One region of the Kitasatospora sp. NPDC058478 genome, then DNA from elsewhere that is predicted to be linked to it. Evidence: predicted binding sites of a transcription regulator. Region 1 holds the regulator's gene; each other region holds the start of a gene.
The links. Region 1 encodes HrcA, which represses chaperone genes, less so after heat shock. Its sites were predicted from a motif close to TTNGCACTCNGNNNNNCNGAGTGCNAA; they were not measured.
Positions count from the first base shown of each region.

Region 2: a site for HrcA is predicted at 1,555-1,581, ahead of ACFWPT_RS31140 (FmdB family zinc ribbon protein). Genes of this name have one in related genera too.
Region 3: a site for HrcA is predicted at 1,697-1,723, ahead of groES (co-chaperone GroES). Genes of this name have one in related genera too.

Region 1 is NZ_JBHXML010000007.1:97,047-100,319, reverse strand. Features, by position in the region: gene htpX (zinc metalloprotease HtpX) at 63-983, opposite strand; gene hrcA (heat-inducible transcriptional repressor HrcA) at 1,247-2,281, shown strand; gene dnaJ (molecular chaperone DnaJ) at 2,358-3,273, shown strand, end outside.
Region 2 is NZ_JBHXML010000067.1:8,924-12,196, forward strand. Features, by position in the region: gene ACFWPT_RS31135 (MFS transporter) at 8-1,399, shown strand; gene ACFWPT_RS31140 (FmdB family zinc ribbon protein) at 1,593-1,925, shown strand; gene ACFWPT_RS31145 (hypothetical protein) at 2,224-2,487, shown strand; gene mscL (large conductance mechanosensitive channel protein MscL) at 2,518-2,937, shown strand; gene ACFWPT_RS31155 (hypothetical protein) at 2,948-3,187, opposite strand.
Region 3 is NZ_JBHXML010000048.1:12,881-16,153, reverse strand. Features, by position in the region: gene groL (chaperonin GroEL) at 1-1,134, opposite strand, end outside; gene groES (co-chaperone GroES) at 1,251-1,556, opposite strand; gene ACFWPT_RS25400 (SAM-dependent methyltransferase) at 1,842-3,008, shown strand; gene ACFWPT_RS25395 (polysaccharide deacetylase family protein) at 3,054-3,273, opposite strand, start outside.

The sequences.
Region 1 (3,273 bases):
TTCGGGGGAGGGAGTCGGGAGGAGCCAGGAGGGGGGCGGGAGGGCCGCAGGGGGCCGGGGCCTCAGCGGCCGAGCTGCTCGGAGATCTTCGCCAGCTCCGCGAGCCGCTTCTCCAGCGTCGGGTGGGTGGAGAACAGCTGCGAGGCGGTCTCCCGGGCGCTCAGCGCGGGGGCGAAGTAGAAGGCGTTGTAGGGCTGCGCCTGGCGCAGGTCCTTGCTGGGGATGGCGGCGATCTGGCCGGTGACCTTGGTGAGCGCGGAGGCGAGGGCGCTGGGCCGGCCGGTGAGCTGGGCGGCGGCGCGGTCGGCGGCGAGTTCCCGGTAGCGGGACAGGAGCCGGGTGAGCAGGAAGCTGATGGCGTAGACGACCATCGACACCAGCGGGATGATCAGGGCGACGATGGCCGCGTTCTGGTCGTTGTTGTTGCGGTTGCCGCCCATGAACCCGCCGTACATGGCGATCCGGGTCATGGCCCCGGCGAGGACGCCGAGGAAGCCGGCGATGGTCATCACCGCGACGTCCCGGTGGGCGACGTGGGACAGCTCGTGGGCGAGGACGCCCTCCAGTTCCTCGGGCTCCAGCCGGCGCAGCAGGCCGGTGGTGACGCACACCACGGCGTTCTGCGGGTTGCGGCCGGTGGCGAAGGCGTTCGGCATGTCGTTGTCGGCGACCGCCACCCGGGGTTTGGGCATGTCGGCCAGCGCGCAGAGCCGGTCGATGGTGCCGTGCAGTTGCGGGTACTGCTCAGGGGTCACCTGGTGGGCGCCCATCGCCCGTTCGGTGATCTTGTCGCTGAACCAGAACTGGGCCACGAACAGCCCGCCGGAGATCAGGACGATCAGTGGCCAGGCGCCGCGCAGCAGCACGATCAGCAGACCGGTGAAACCGACGTACAGCAGCCCGATCACGAACATCGTCACGACCATGCGGCCGGTCAGGCCGCGGTCGGGCGCGAAACGGGTGTGCTGGCCCGAGCTCGACATTGCTTGCTCCTCCATTCGCCGTCGTCTTCGATGCTGCCACCCGGACGGCCCTGCGGCACCACCCCCGCGCCGGGAACTGCGGGCAGGATCACTCCGGCCGGGCCGTTCCTGCCGTTGGGCCCGGGCCTTACACTGGCAGGTACGGTTTTGGCACTCGCAGGTTCAGAGTGCCAAAGCGGGTGCCGGAGCCGGGATCCTCCCGGAGCGGGCAGCAGCATGCGTGACACGAACGGACAACGTGCGAAGACGGAGGTGTGTGCCCCATGGCCGGTGAGGTTCGCCAGCTGGACGACCGCAAGCTCGCCGTGCTCCGCGCGATCGTCCAGGACTACGTGGGCACCGAGGAGCCGGTCGGCTCCAAGGCCCTGGTGGAGCGGCACAACCTCGGAGTCTCCCCGGCGACCGTGCGCAACGACATGGCGGCGCTGGAGGAGGAGGGCTACATCCACCAGCCGCACACCAGTGCCGGGCGCATCCCCACCGACAAGGGGTACCGCCTGTTCGTCGACAAGCTCGCCGAGGTCAAGCCGATGAGCGCCCCCGAGCGCCGGGCGATCCGGCACTTCCTGGACGGCGCCGTCGACCTGGACGACGTGGTCATGCGGACGGTGCGGCTGCTCGCCCAGCTCACCCGGCAGGTCGCGGTGGTGCAGTACCCCTCGCTGTCGCGGTCCACCGTCCGGCACATCGAGCTGGTGGCGCTGGCCCCGACCAAGGTGATGCTGGTCCTGATCACCAACACCGGCCGGGTCGAGCAGCGGATGGTCGACTGCCCGGGCCCGGTCGGCGAGACGGTCCTGGCGGACCTGCGGGCCCGGATCAACGCGCGGGCCGTCGGCCAGCGGCTGCCGGACGTGCCGGGGTTCCTGGAGGAGCTCCCGGCGGGTTTCGAGCCGCCGGACCGCCCGACCGTCAGCACGGTCCTGGCGACGCTGTTCGAAGCGCTCGCCGAGCAGAACGAGGAGCGGATCATGCTGGCCGGCACGGCCAACCTGACCCGCTTCGGGCACGACTTCCCCCTGACCATCCAGCCGGTGCTGGAAGCCCTGGAGGAGCAGGTCGTCCTGCTCCGCCTCCTGGGTGAGACGGCGGACGCCGCGATGACGGTCCGGATCGGGCGGGAGATCGCCTACGAGGGGCTGAATTCCACCTCGGTGGTGTCGGTCGGTTACGGTTCGGGCGACGAGAGCGTGGCCAAACTGGGTGTGATCGGTCCGACCCGGATGGACTATCCGGGCACAATGGGGGCGGTGCGTGCGGTGGCGCGGTACGTGGGCCAGATCCTGGCCGAGTCGTAGCACAGGCCGCCGTCGGAACCTCTGACGGCGGTGTCCAGTCGCAGCACTACTACAGGCGGAACAAGCGGAGCATTTGGTGGCCACGGACTACTACGCGGTACTCGGCGTCCGACGGGATGCGGGGCAGGACGAGATCAAGAAGGCCTTCCGACGCCTGGCACGCGAACTGCACCCGGACGTCAACCCGGACCCGAAGACGCAGGAGCGGTTCAAGGAGATCAACGCCGCTTACGAGGTGCTCTCCGACCCGCAGAAGCGCCAGGTCTACGACCTCGGCGGTGACCCGCTCTCGCCGGGCGGCGGGGGCGCGGGCGGCTTCGGCGCGGGGGCGGCCGGATTCGGCTTCTCCGACATCATGGACGCCTTCTTCGGCGCCGCGGCCGGCCAGCGCGGCCCGCGCTCGCGCACCCGCCGCGGCCAGGACGCCATGATCCGGCTGGAGATCACCCTGGAGGAGGCCGCCTTCGGCACCACCAAGGAACTCCAGGTCGACACGGCCGTCACCTGCACCACGTGCAGCGGTGAGGGCGCGGCCCCCGGCACCTCCGCGCAGACCTGCGACATGTGTCGCGGCAGGGGCGAGGTCTCCCAGGTCACCCGGTCGTTCCTGGGCCAGGTCATGACCTCCCGGCCCTGCCCGCAGTGCCAGGGCTTCGGCACCGTCGTGCCGACCCCGTGCCCGGAGTGCGCCGGCGACGGCAGGGTCCGCGCCCGGCGCACCCTGACCGTCAAGATCCCGGCCGGTGTCGACAACGGCACCCGGATCCAGCTGGCCGGCGAGGGCGAGGTCGGCCCCGGCGGCGGCCCGGCCGGCGACCTGTACGTCGAGATCGCCGAGACCACCCACACCGTCTTCCAGCGGCGCGGGGACGATCTGCACTGCACCGTCACCATCCCGATGACGGCCGCGTCCCTCGGCACCCAGGTGCCGCTGCAGACCCTGGACGGGCTGGAGGAGCTCGACATCCGGCCCGGCACCCAGTCCGGCCAGT
Region 2 (3,273 bases), on a different contig from region 1:
ACCGACCGTGACGGCCCGCCGAACGGTCGACGACCCCGCGGACACCGCGACCCCGCGTGACACCGCCAACGCCACCCCCGCCGACGGCACCGCCGATGCCGTCGACGCCCCCGCCCCCGTGCGGGTCGGGTACGGCGCACTGCTGCGCACGCCCGGCGCCTGGACGTTCCTGGCACCGGCATTCCTCGCGCGGCTGCCGTACGCGATGCTCAGCATGGGCATCCTGCTGCTCGTCAAGGACACCCACGGCTCGTACGGCACCGCGAGCACCGTCGCGGCCGTCGCCGCCGTCGCCCAGGCCCTGATCGGCCCGCAGACCGGCCGGCTCGCCGACCGGTACGGCCAGACCGCCGTCCTCGTCCCGACCGTCGTGGTGCACGCGGCCTCGGTCGGCGCGCTGATCGCGCTGGCGCTCGGCCACGCACCGGCCTGGAGCCTGTTCCTGGCCGCCGTCCCGGCCGGCGCGAGCGTTCCGCAGATCGGCGCCATGGTCCGGGCCCGCTGGATCGCCGAGTTCACCGCGGACGGCGCGTCCGCCTCGTCCGCGGCCAAGGTGGGCACCGCGTTCGCCTTCGAGTCCGTGACGGACGAGTTCACCTTCGTGATCGGCCCGATCCTGGCCACCGCCGTCGCCACCACGGTCAGCCCCTCGGCCGGGCTGATCGCCGAGGCCACGCTGACCCTCGTCGGCGGTCTGGCCTTCGCCGCCCAGCGGCGCACCGCGCCCGCCCGGGCACTGCCCCAGCCCGGCGTGCGACGCGCCTCCGCGCTCGCCTCCCCCGGCGTCCGGCTGCTGGCCGGGGCCTTCCTCGGGGTGGGCGCCGTGTTCGGCGGCATGCAGGTCTCGGTGAACGCCTTCGCCGACTCGGTCGGGCAGCACGGCGCCGCCGGCACCGTGTACGGGATCTTCGCCGGCGGCTCGATGGTGGCCGGCGTGCTGTACGGCGTGATCGCCTGGCGGCGGTCCGTGCAGCAGCGGATGGTCATGAGCTACGCCCTGCTGGTGCTGGGCTGCTCGACGCTGTGGGCGATGCCCAACCTGGTCGCGCTCGCCGTCGCCGGACTGGTCTGCGGCCTGGCCATCGCGCCGACCCTGATCAGCGGCTACACCCTGGTCGAGACGCTCGTCGCGGACGGCGCCAAGACCGAGGCGTTCACCTGGCTGACCGGCGCCATCGGCCTCGGCCTGGCGGTCGGCCAGATGATCGCCGGGCAGCTGATCGACGGCCACGGGCCGTCCAGCGGGTTCCTGGTGCCGGTGGCCGGCGCCGGCCTGGGCCTGATCGCGCTGATATCACTGCGGCACCTGCTGACCGCGCCGGGCGGGCCTGGTCAGGTCGTCGCGGCCGCACCGGAGCGCGGCACCGCGGCGCAGCTGGTGGGCGCGGCCAAGGGCTGAGCGGGCACGCGGTGGCGCACCGCGCGAAGCCGTGGGCGGCGCGCGGTGGAAGCCGCGCGGAGCCGCGGTGGAGAAGTGTGCGCGGCTCGGCCACGGCTCATCTCACATCGGAGTCGCTGGACTGATTCAGCGGAATGCCGCATCATTGACCATCGTTAGCACTCATCAGGCGAGAGTGCCAGGAGGAAGACAAGTGCCCACGTACCAGTACCAGTGCACCGAGTGCGGCAACGGCCTGGAGGCGGTGCAGAAGTTCACCGACGAGGCGCTGACCACGTGCCCCGACTGCCAGGGACGGCTCCGCAAGGTCTTCTCGGCCGTGGGCGTCGTGTTCAAGGGCTCGGGCTTCTACCGCACCGACAGCCGCTCGTCCTCCAGCAGCACGGTGGGCGCAGGCTCCTCCGGTAGCTCCTCGGCGGCGTCGTCCGGCTCGACCCCGGCGTCGTCCTCGACGTCGTCGACGTCCTCGTCCTCCGGTTCTTCGAGCTCTTCCAGCTCCTCCAGCCCGGCTCCGGCCGCGAGCTGACCTCGGCGCCGGACGCACACAGCGCATCGACAAGGCCCGCCACCCCGCGTTCTCCGCGGGGCGGCGGGCCTTCGTCGTCCCTGCTCGCTGTCACCACTCGCCGCCCCGGTTCGTCATCCCGGGCGGGCCGGATGCACTCGTGCGGGTGTACGAATTCATCCACAGGGCCCGAGTTGTCCACAGGCTGCGGATAACGGCTTTCCGGGGCGGCGCGCGGCGCACATCGTAGGGGTCGCCGGAGAACGACCGGCCCGCACAGGGGCGGCCCCCCACGACCTCGGTGGTGACCATGACGACCATGAGCCTCTCCGTACCGCTGCCCGCACCCACCGTGCCGCCCCGGCGGGAGGTGCCGCGCTTCCCCCCGATCCGGCGCGGGGCCGGCGGGTGGCACCGCTGGCGGCACGCCGTACGACGCCGGGCCGGGGTGCCCGCGCTGGTGCTGCTCGCGGTGGCCGCGGCGCTCGCGGTCGGGCCCGCACGGGCCGGGCTGCCGTCGCCGCCGGGCGGCCCGGTGGGCCGGACGGGTTGTCAATCCGGTCCGACGGAAGATCACCCGTAACCGGGCAACGACTTCGTCGTTCACGGCGGCATGAAAGGCTTCAAGCAATTCCTGCTGCGTGGAAACGTCGTCGAATTCGCCGTCGCCGTCGTCATCGGCGCGGCCTTCACCAACATCGTCAACGCCTTCGTCAAGGGCGTCATCAATCCGATCGTCGGCGTCTTCGGAACGAAGGATCTGGCGTCCTACAGTTCCTGCCTCAAGGGGCCCTGCGAGCTGAACGCCACCGGCGAGGTCACGTCCGGAATCCTCATCCTGTGGGGATCGGTGCTCAGCGCCCTGCTGCAGTTCCTGATCACGGCGGCCGTCGTCTACTTCGTCCTGATCGTGCCCATGAACAGGCTGGCCGCCAGGCGGAAGAGCACCGCCGAGACGATGGCGGAGGCCGAGGCCAAGGAGGTCCAACTGCTCACCGAGATCCGCGACGCGCTGGTCACCCCGCAGCGCTGAGCACCGCTCCTCAGTCCCCGTGGTGCGGCGGGCGCTGGCTCAGGTACCAGTCCAGCCCCCGCCCACCGCTCTCCCCCGCCCCGGGGCGCTCACCCCAGCCGGTGTCGGTGTCGTCCCGGGACTGCTGGTCCAGAGGGTCCCGGAAGACCAGCCGGGCCTTCGGCGCCGCCGGCCGCTGCTCCCGTCCCTGCTGCTCCCCCTGTCCCTGCTCCTGCTCCCGCGCCTGCCCCTGCTCGCTCACCCTGCTCACTTCCGCTTCCCGTCGACTGCCGTCCGGATCGTCCTGTCCCTCCAGCCTAAGAGCCCCGTGACACACCCCGGGCCCTGGTGCGGAGT
Region 3 (3,273 bases), on a different contig from region 1:
GACGCAGACGCCGCCGGCCAGCTTGGCCAGGCGCTCCTGCAGCTTCTCGCGGTCCCAGTCGGAGTCGGTGGCGGCGATCTCACCCTTGATCTGGGCGACGCGGCCGGCCACGGCCTCGGTGTCACCGGCACCGTCGACGACGGTGGTCTCGTCCTTGGTGATGGTCACGCGGCGGGCGGTGCCCAGCACGTCCACGCCGACCTGGTCGAGCTTGAGGCCGACCTCCTCGGAGATGACCGTGCCGCCGGTCAGGGTGGCCAGGTCGCCGAGGATCGCCTTGCGGCGGTCGCCGAAGCCCGGGGCCTTGACGGCGACCGCGTTGAAGGTGCCGCGGATCTTGTTCACCACGAGGGTGGACAGCGCCTCGCCGTCGACGTCCTCGGCGATGATCAGCAGCGGCCGGGAGGCACCGCCCTGGAGGATCTTCTCCAGCAGCGGCAGCAGCTCCTGGATGGAGGAGATCTTGCCCTGGTTGATCAGGATGTACGGGTCCTCCAGGACCGCCTCCTGCCGCTCCGCGTCGGTGACGAAGTACGGCGACAGGTAGCCCTTGTCGAACTGCATGCCCTCGGTGAAGTCCAGCTCCACGCCGAAGGTGTTCGACTCCTCGACGGTGATGACACCGTCCTTGCCGACCTTGTCGATCGCCTCGGCGATCAGCTCGCCGACCTGGGTGTCCTGGGCGGAGAGGGACGCGACGGCGGCGACGTCGTCCTTGCCCTCGATCTCGCGGGCCACCGAGAGCAGGTGCTCGGAGACGGCGGCGACGGCCTTGTCGATGCCCTTCTTCAGGGCGGCCGGGCCGGCACCGGCGGCGACGTTGCGCAGACCCTCGTTGACCAGGGCCTGGGCCAGCACGGTGGCGGTGGTGGTGCCGTCACCCGCGACGTCGTTGGTCTTGGTGGCGACCTCCTTGACGAGCTGCGCGCCAAGGTTCTCGTACGGGTCGTCCAGCTCGACCTCACGGGCGATGGTGACACCGTCGTTGGTGATGGTCGGGGCGCCGAACTTCTTGTCGATGACGACGTTGCGGCCCTTGGGGCCGATGGTCACCTTGACGGTGTCGGCCAGCTTGTTGACACCGCGCTCCAGCGAGCGGCGGGCGTCCTCGTTGAACTGCAGGATCTTCGCCATGTTCCCTATTCCCTCGGGGCTTCGGCCGGCCCACCGGCCGCCGGACTACGTGAACCAACAACCACGCCCCGGGCCCCTGTCACTTGGGACACGGATCCGGGGCGGGTCGGAACGACTTACTTCTCGATGATGGCGAGAACGTCGCGAGCGGAGAGAACCAGGTACTCCTCGCCCTGGTACTTCACCTCGGTGCCGCCGTACTTCGAGTACAGGACGATGTCACCGACGGCGACGTCGAGCGGCAGACGCTGGCCGTCCTCGAAGCGACCCGGGCCGACGGCCAGGACGACGCCCTCCTGGGGCTTCTCCTTGGCGGTGTCCGGGATAACCAGGCCGGAGGCCGTGGTGGTCTCGGCGTCGAGCGGCTGGACCACGATGCGGTCCTCAAGCGGCTTGATGGCAACCTTGCTGCTGGTGGTCACGTCCGAGCTCCCCTTCGGAGATTACGGGGTTTCTAACGGGTAGGAGCGAACCTGCGGGCCTGCCGTCGCGGGGGTCAGGCACACGTCTTCGCGTTAGCACTCCCCCAGTGGGGAGTGCCAAGGACGACCATAGGCCGGTGTTAGCACTCAGTCAACCAGAGTGCCAACGGCGCGCCCTGGCGTCCCGAACCGCGGGCGCGCAGCCGTACTCCCGTGCGACCGCCCCGCCCCACCGCGCCGGCACCGTCGGAGCCGGTGGGGCGGCCAACCCGCCAGAATGGCCCCGTGGACACCGAGAACCTCCAGCCCCTGCTGACCCCCGAGGGCCAGGCCCTGCTCGCCGAACTGCGCGAGTTCACGCCCGAGGAGGAGCTGGCGCTGGCCACCAGGCTGCGGCGGGAGCACCCGGCCGAGCTGGTCTCGGCGGCCTTCGGGCAGGCCCGGCTGCGGCAGCGGGCGCGGGCGAAGTTCGGGGCGGACGCCGACCTGATGTACTTCACGCCCAACGGCGTCGAGCAGTCCACCCGGCGCAGCGTGGCCGAGTGGCGGGCGCGCCGCTTCGCCGAGCTGGGCGTCCGCCGGCTGGCCGACCTGTGCTGCGGCATCGGCGGGGACGTGCTGGCGCTGGCCAGGGCCGGGATCGAGGTGCTGGCCGTCGACAAGGACCCGGCGGCCTGCGCCGCCACCGCCGCCAACGCGGCCGCGCTGGGCCTGACCGACCTGGTCCGGGTGCGCTGCGCGGACGTCGCCGAGGTGGACGTCACCGGCTACGACGCGGTGTTCACCGACCCGGCGCGGCGCACGGCGCGCGGCCGGGTGTTCGACCCGGAGGCGTACGCCCCGCCGCTCTCCTGGGCGATCGAGGCCGGCCGCCGGACCCCGATCGGCGCGCTGAAGGTGGCCCCGGGAATCCCGCACGAGGCCGTCCCGGCCGACGCCGAGGCGGAGTGGGTCTCCGACCACGGCGACGTGAAGGAGGCGGTGCTCTGGTTCGGCACCGGGGCCGCCCGCCCGCACCGCGCCACCCTGCTGCCGCAGGCCGCCAGCCTCACCGGCGGCGACCTGCCCGACCCGCCGGCCGGCCCGGTCGGGCGCTACCTGTACGAGCCGGACGGCGCGGTGATCCGGGCCCACCTGGTGGCCGAGGTGGCCGAGCAGGTGGGCGGCCGGCTGATCGACCCGAAGATCGCCTACCTCACCTCGGACCGGCTGGTCGCCACCCCGTACGCGCACGCCTTCGAGCTCACCGACGTGCTGCCGTTCCACATCAAGCGGCTGAAGGCGCTGCTGCGCGAGCGCGGGGTCGGCACGGTGGTGATCAAGAAGCGCGGGATGGCGATCACCCCGGAGGAGCTGCGCCGCCAGCTCAAGCCCTCCGGGCCGAACGCCGTCACGGTGATCCTCAGCCGCACCGACAACGGGCCGCTGATGATGCTCGGCCGGCCCGCCTGAGGCGGCCACGGGGCGGGCGCCCGGACTACGAGGCGGGCGCACCGACTACGAGGCGGGCGCCTGGATGTAGTCCTCCAGCCGGGCCACCGAGAAGCCCTGCTCCTGGATCCGGGCCAGCAGGTCGCCGAACATCTGGGTCATCGTGGCGCCCTTGAGCTCCTTCGGGCCGCGGAAGTGCGCCAGGATGATGTCGCCGGACTTCAGCTTCTTGTCCGCCGCCTGGTACTGCATGTCGTGGATCTGCATCGACTCGCGCCAGAGCACC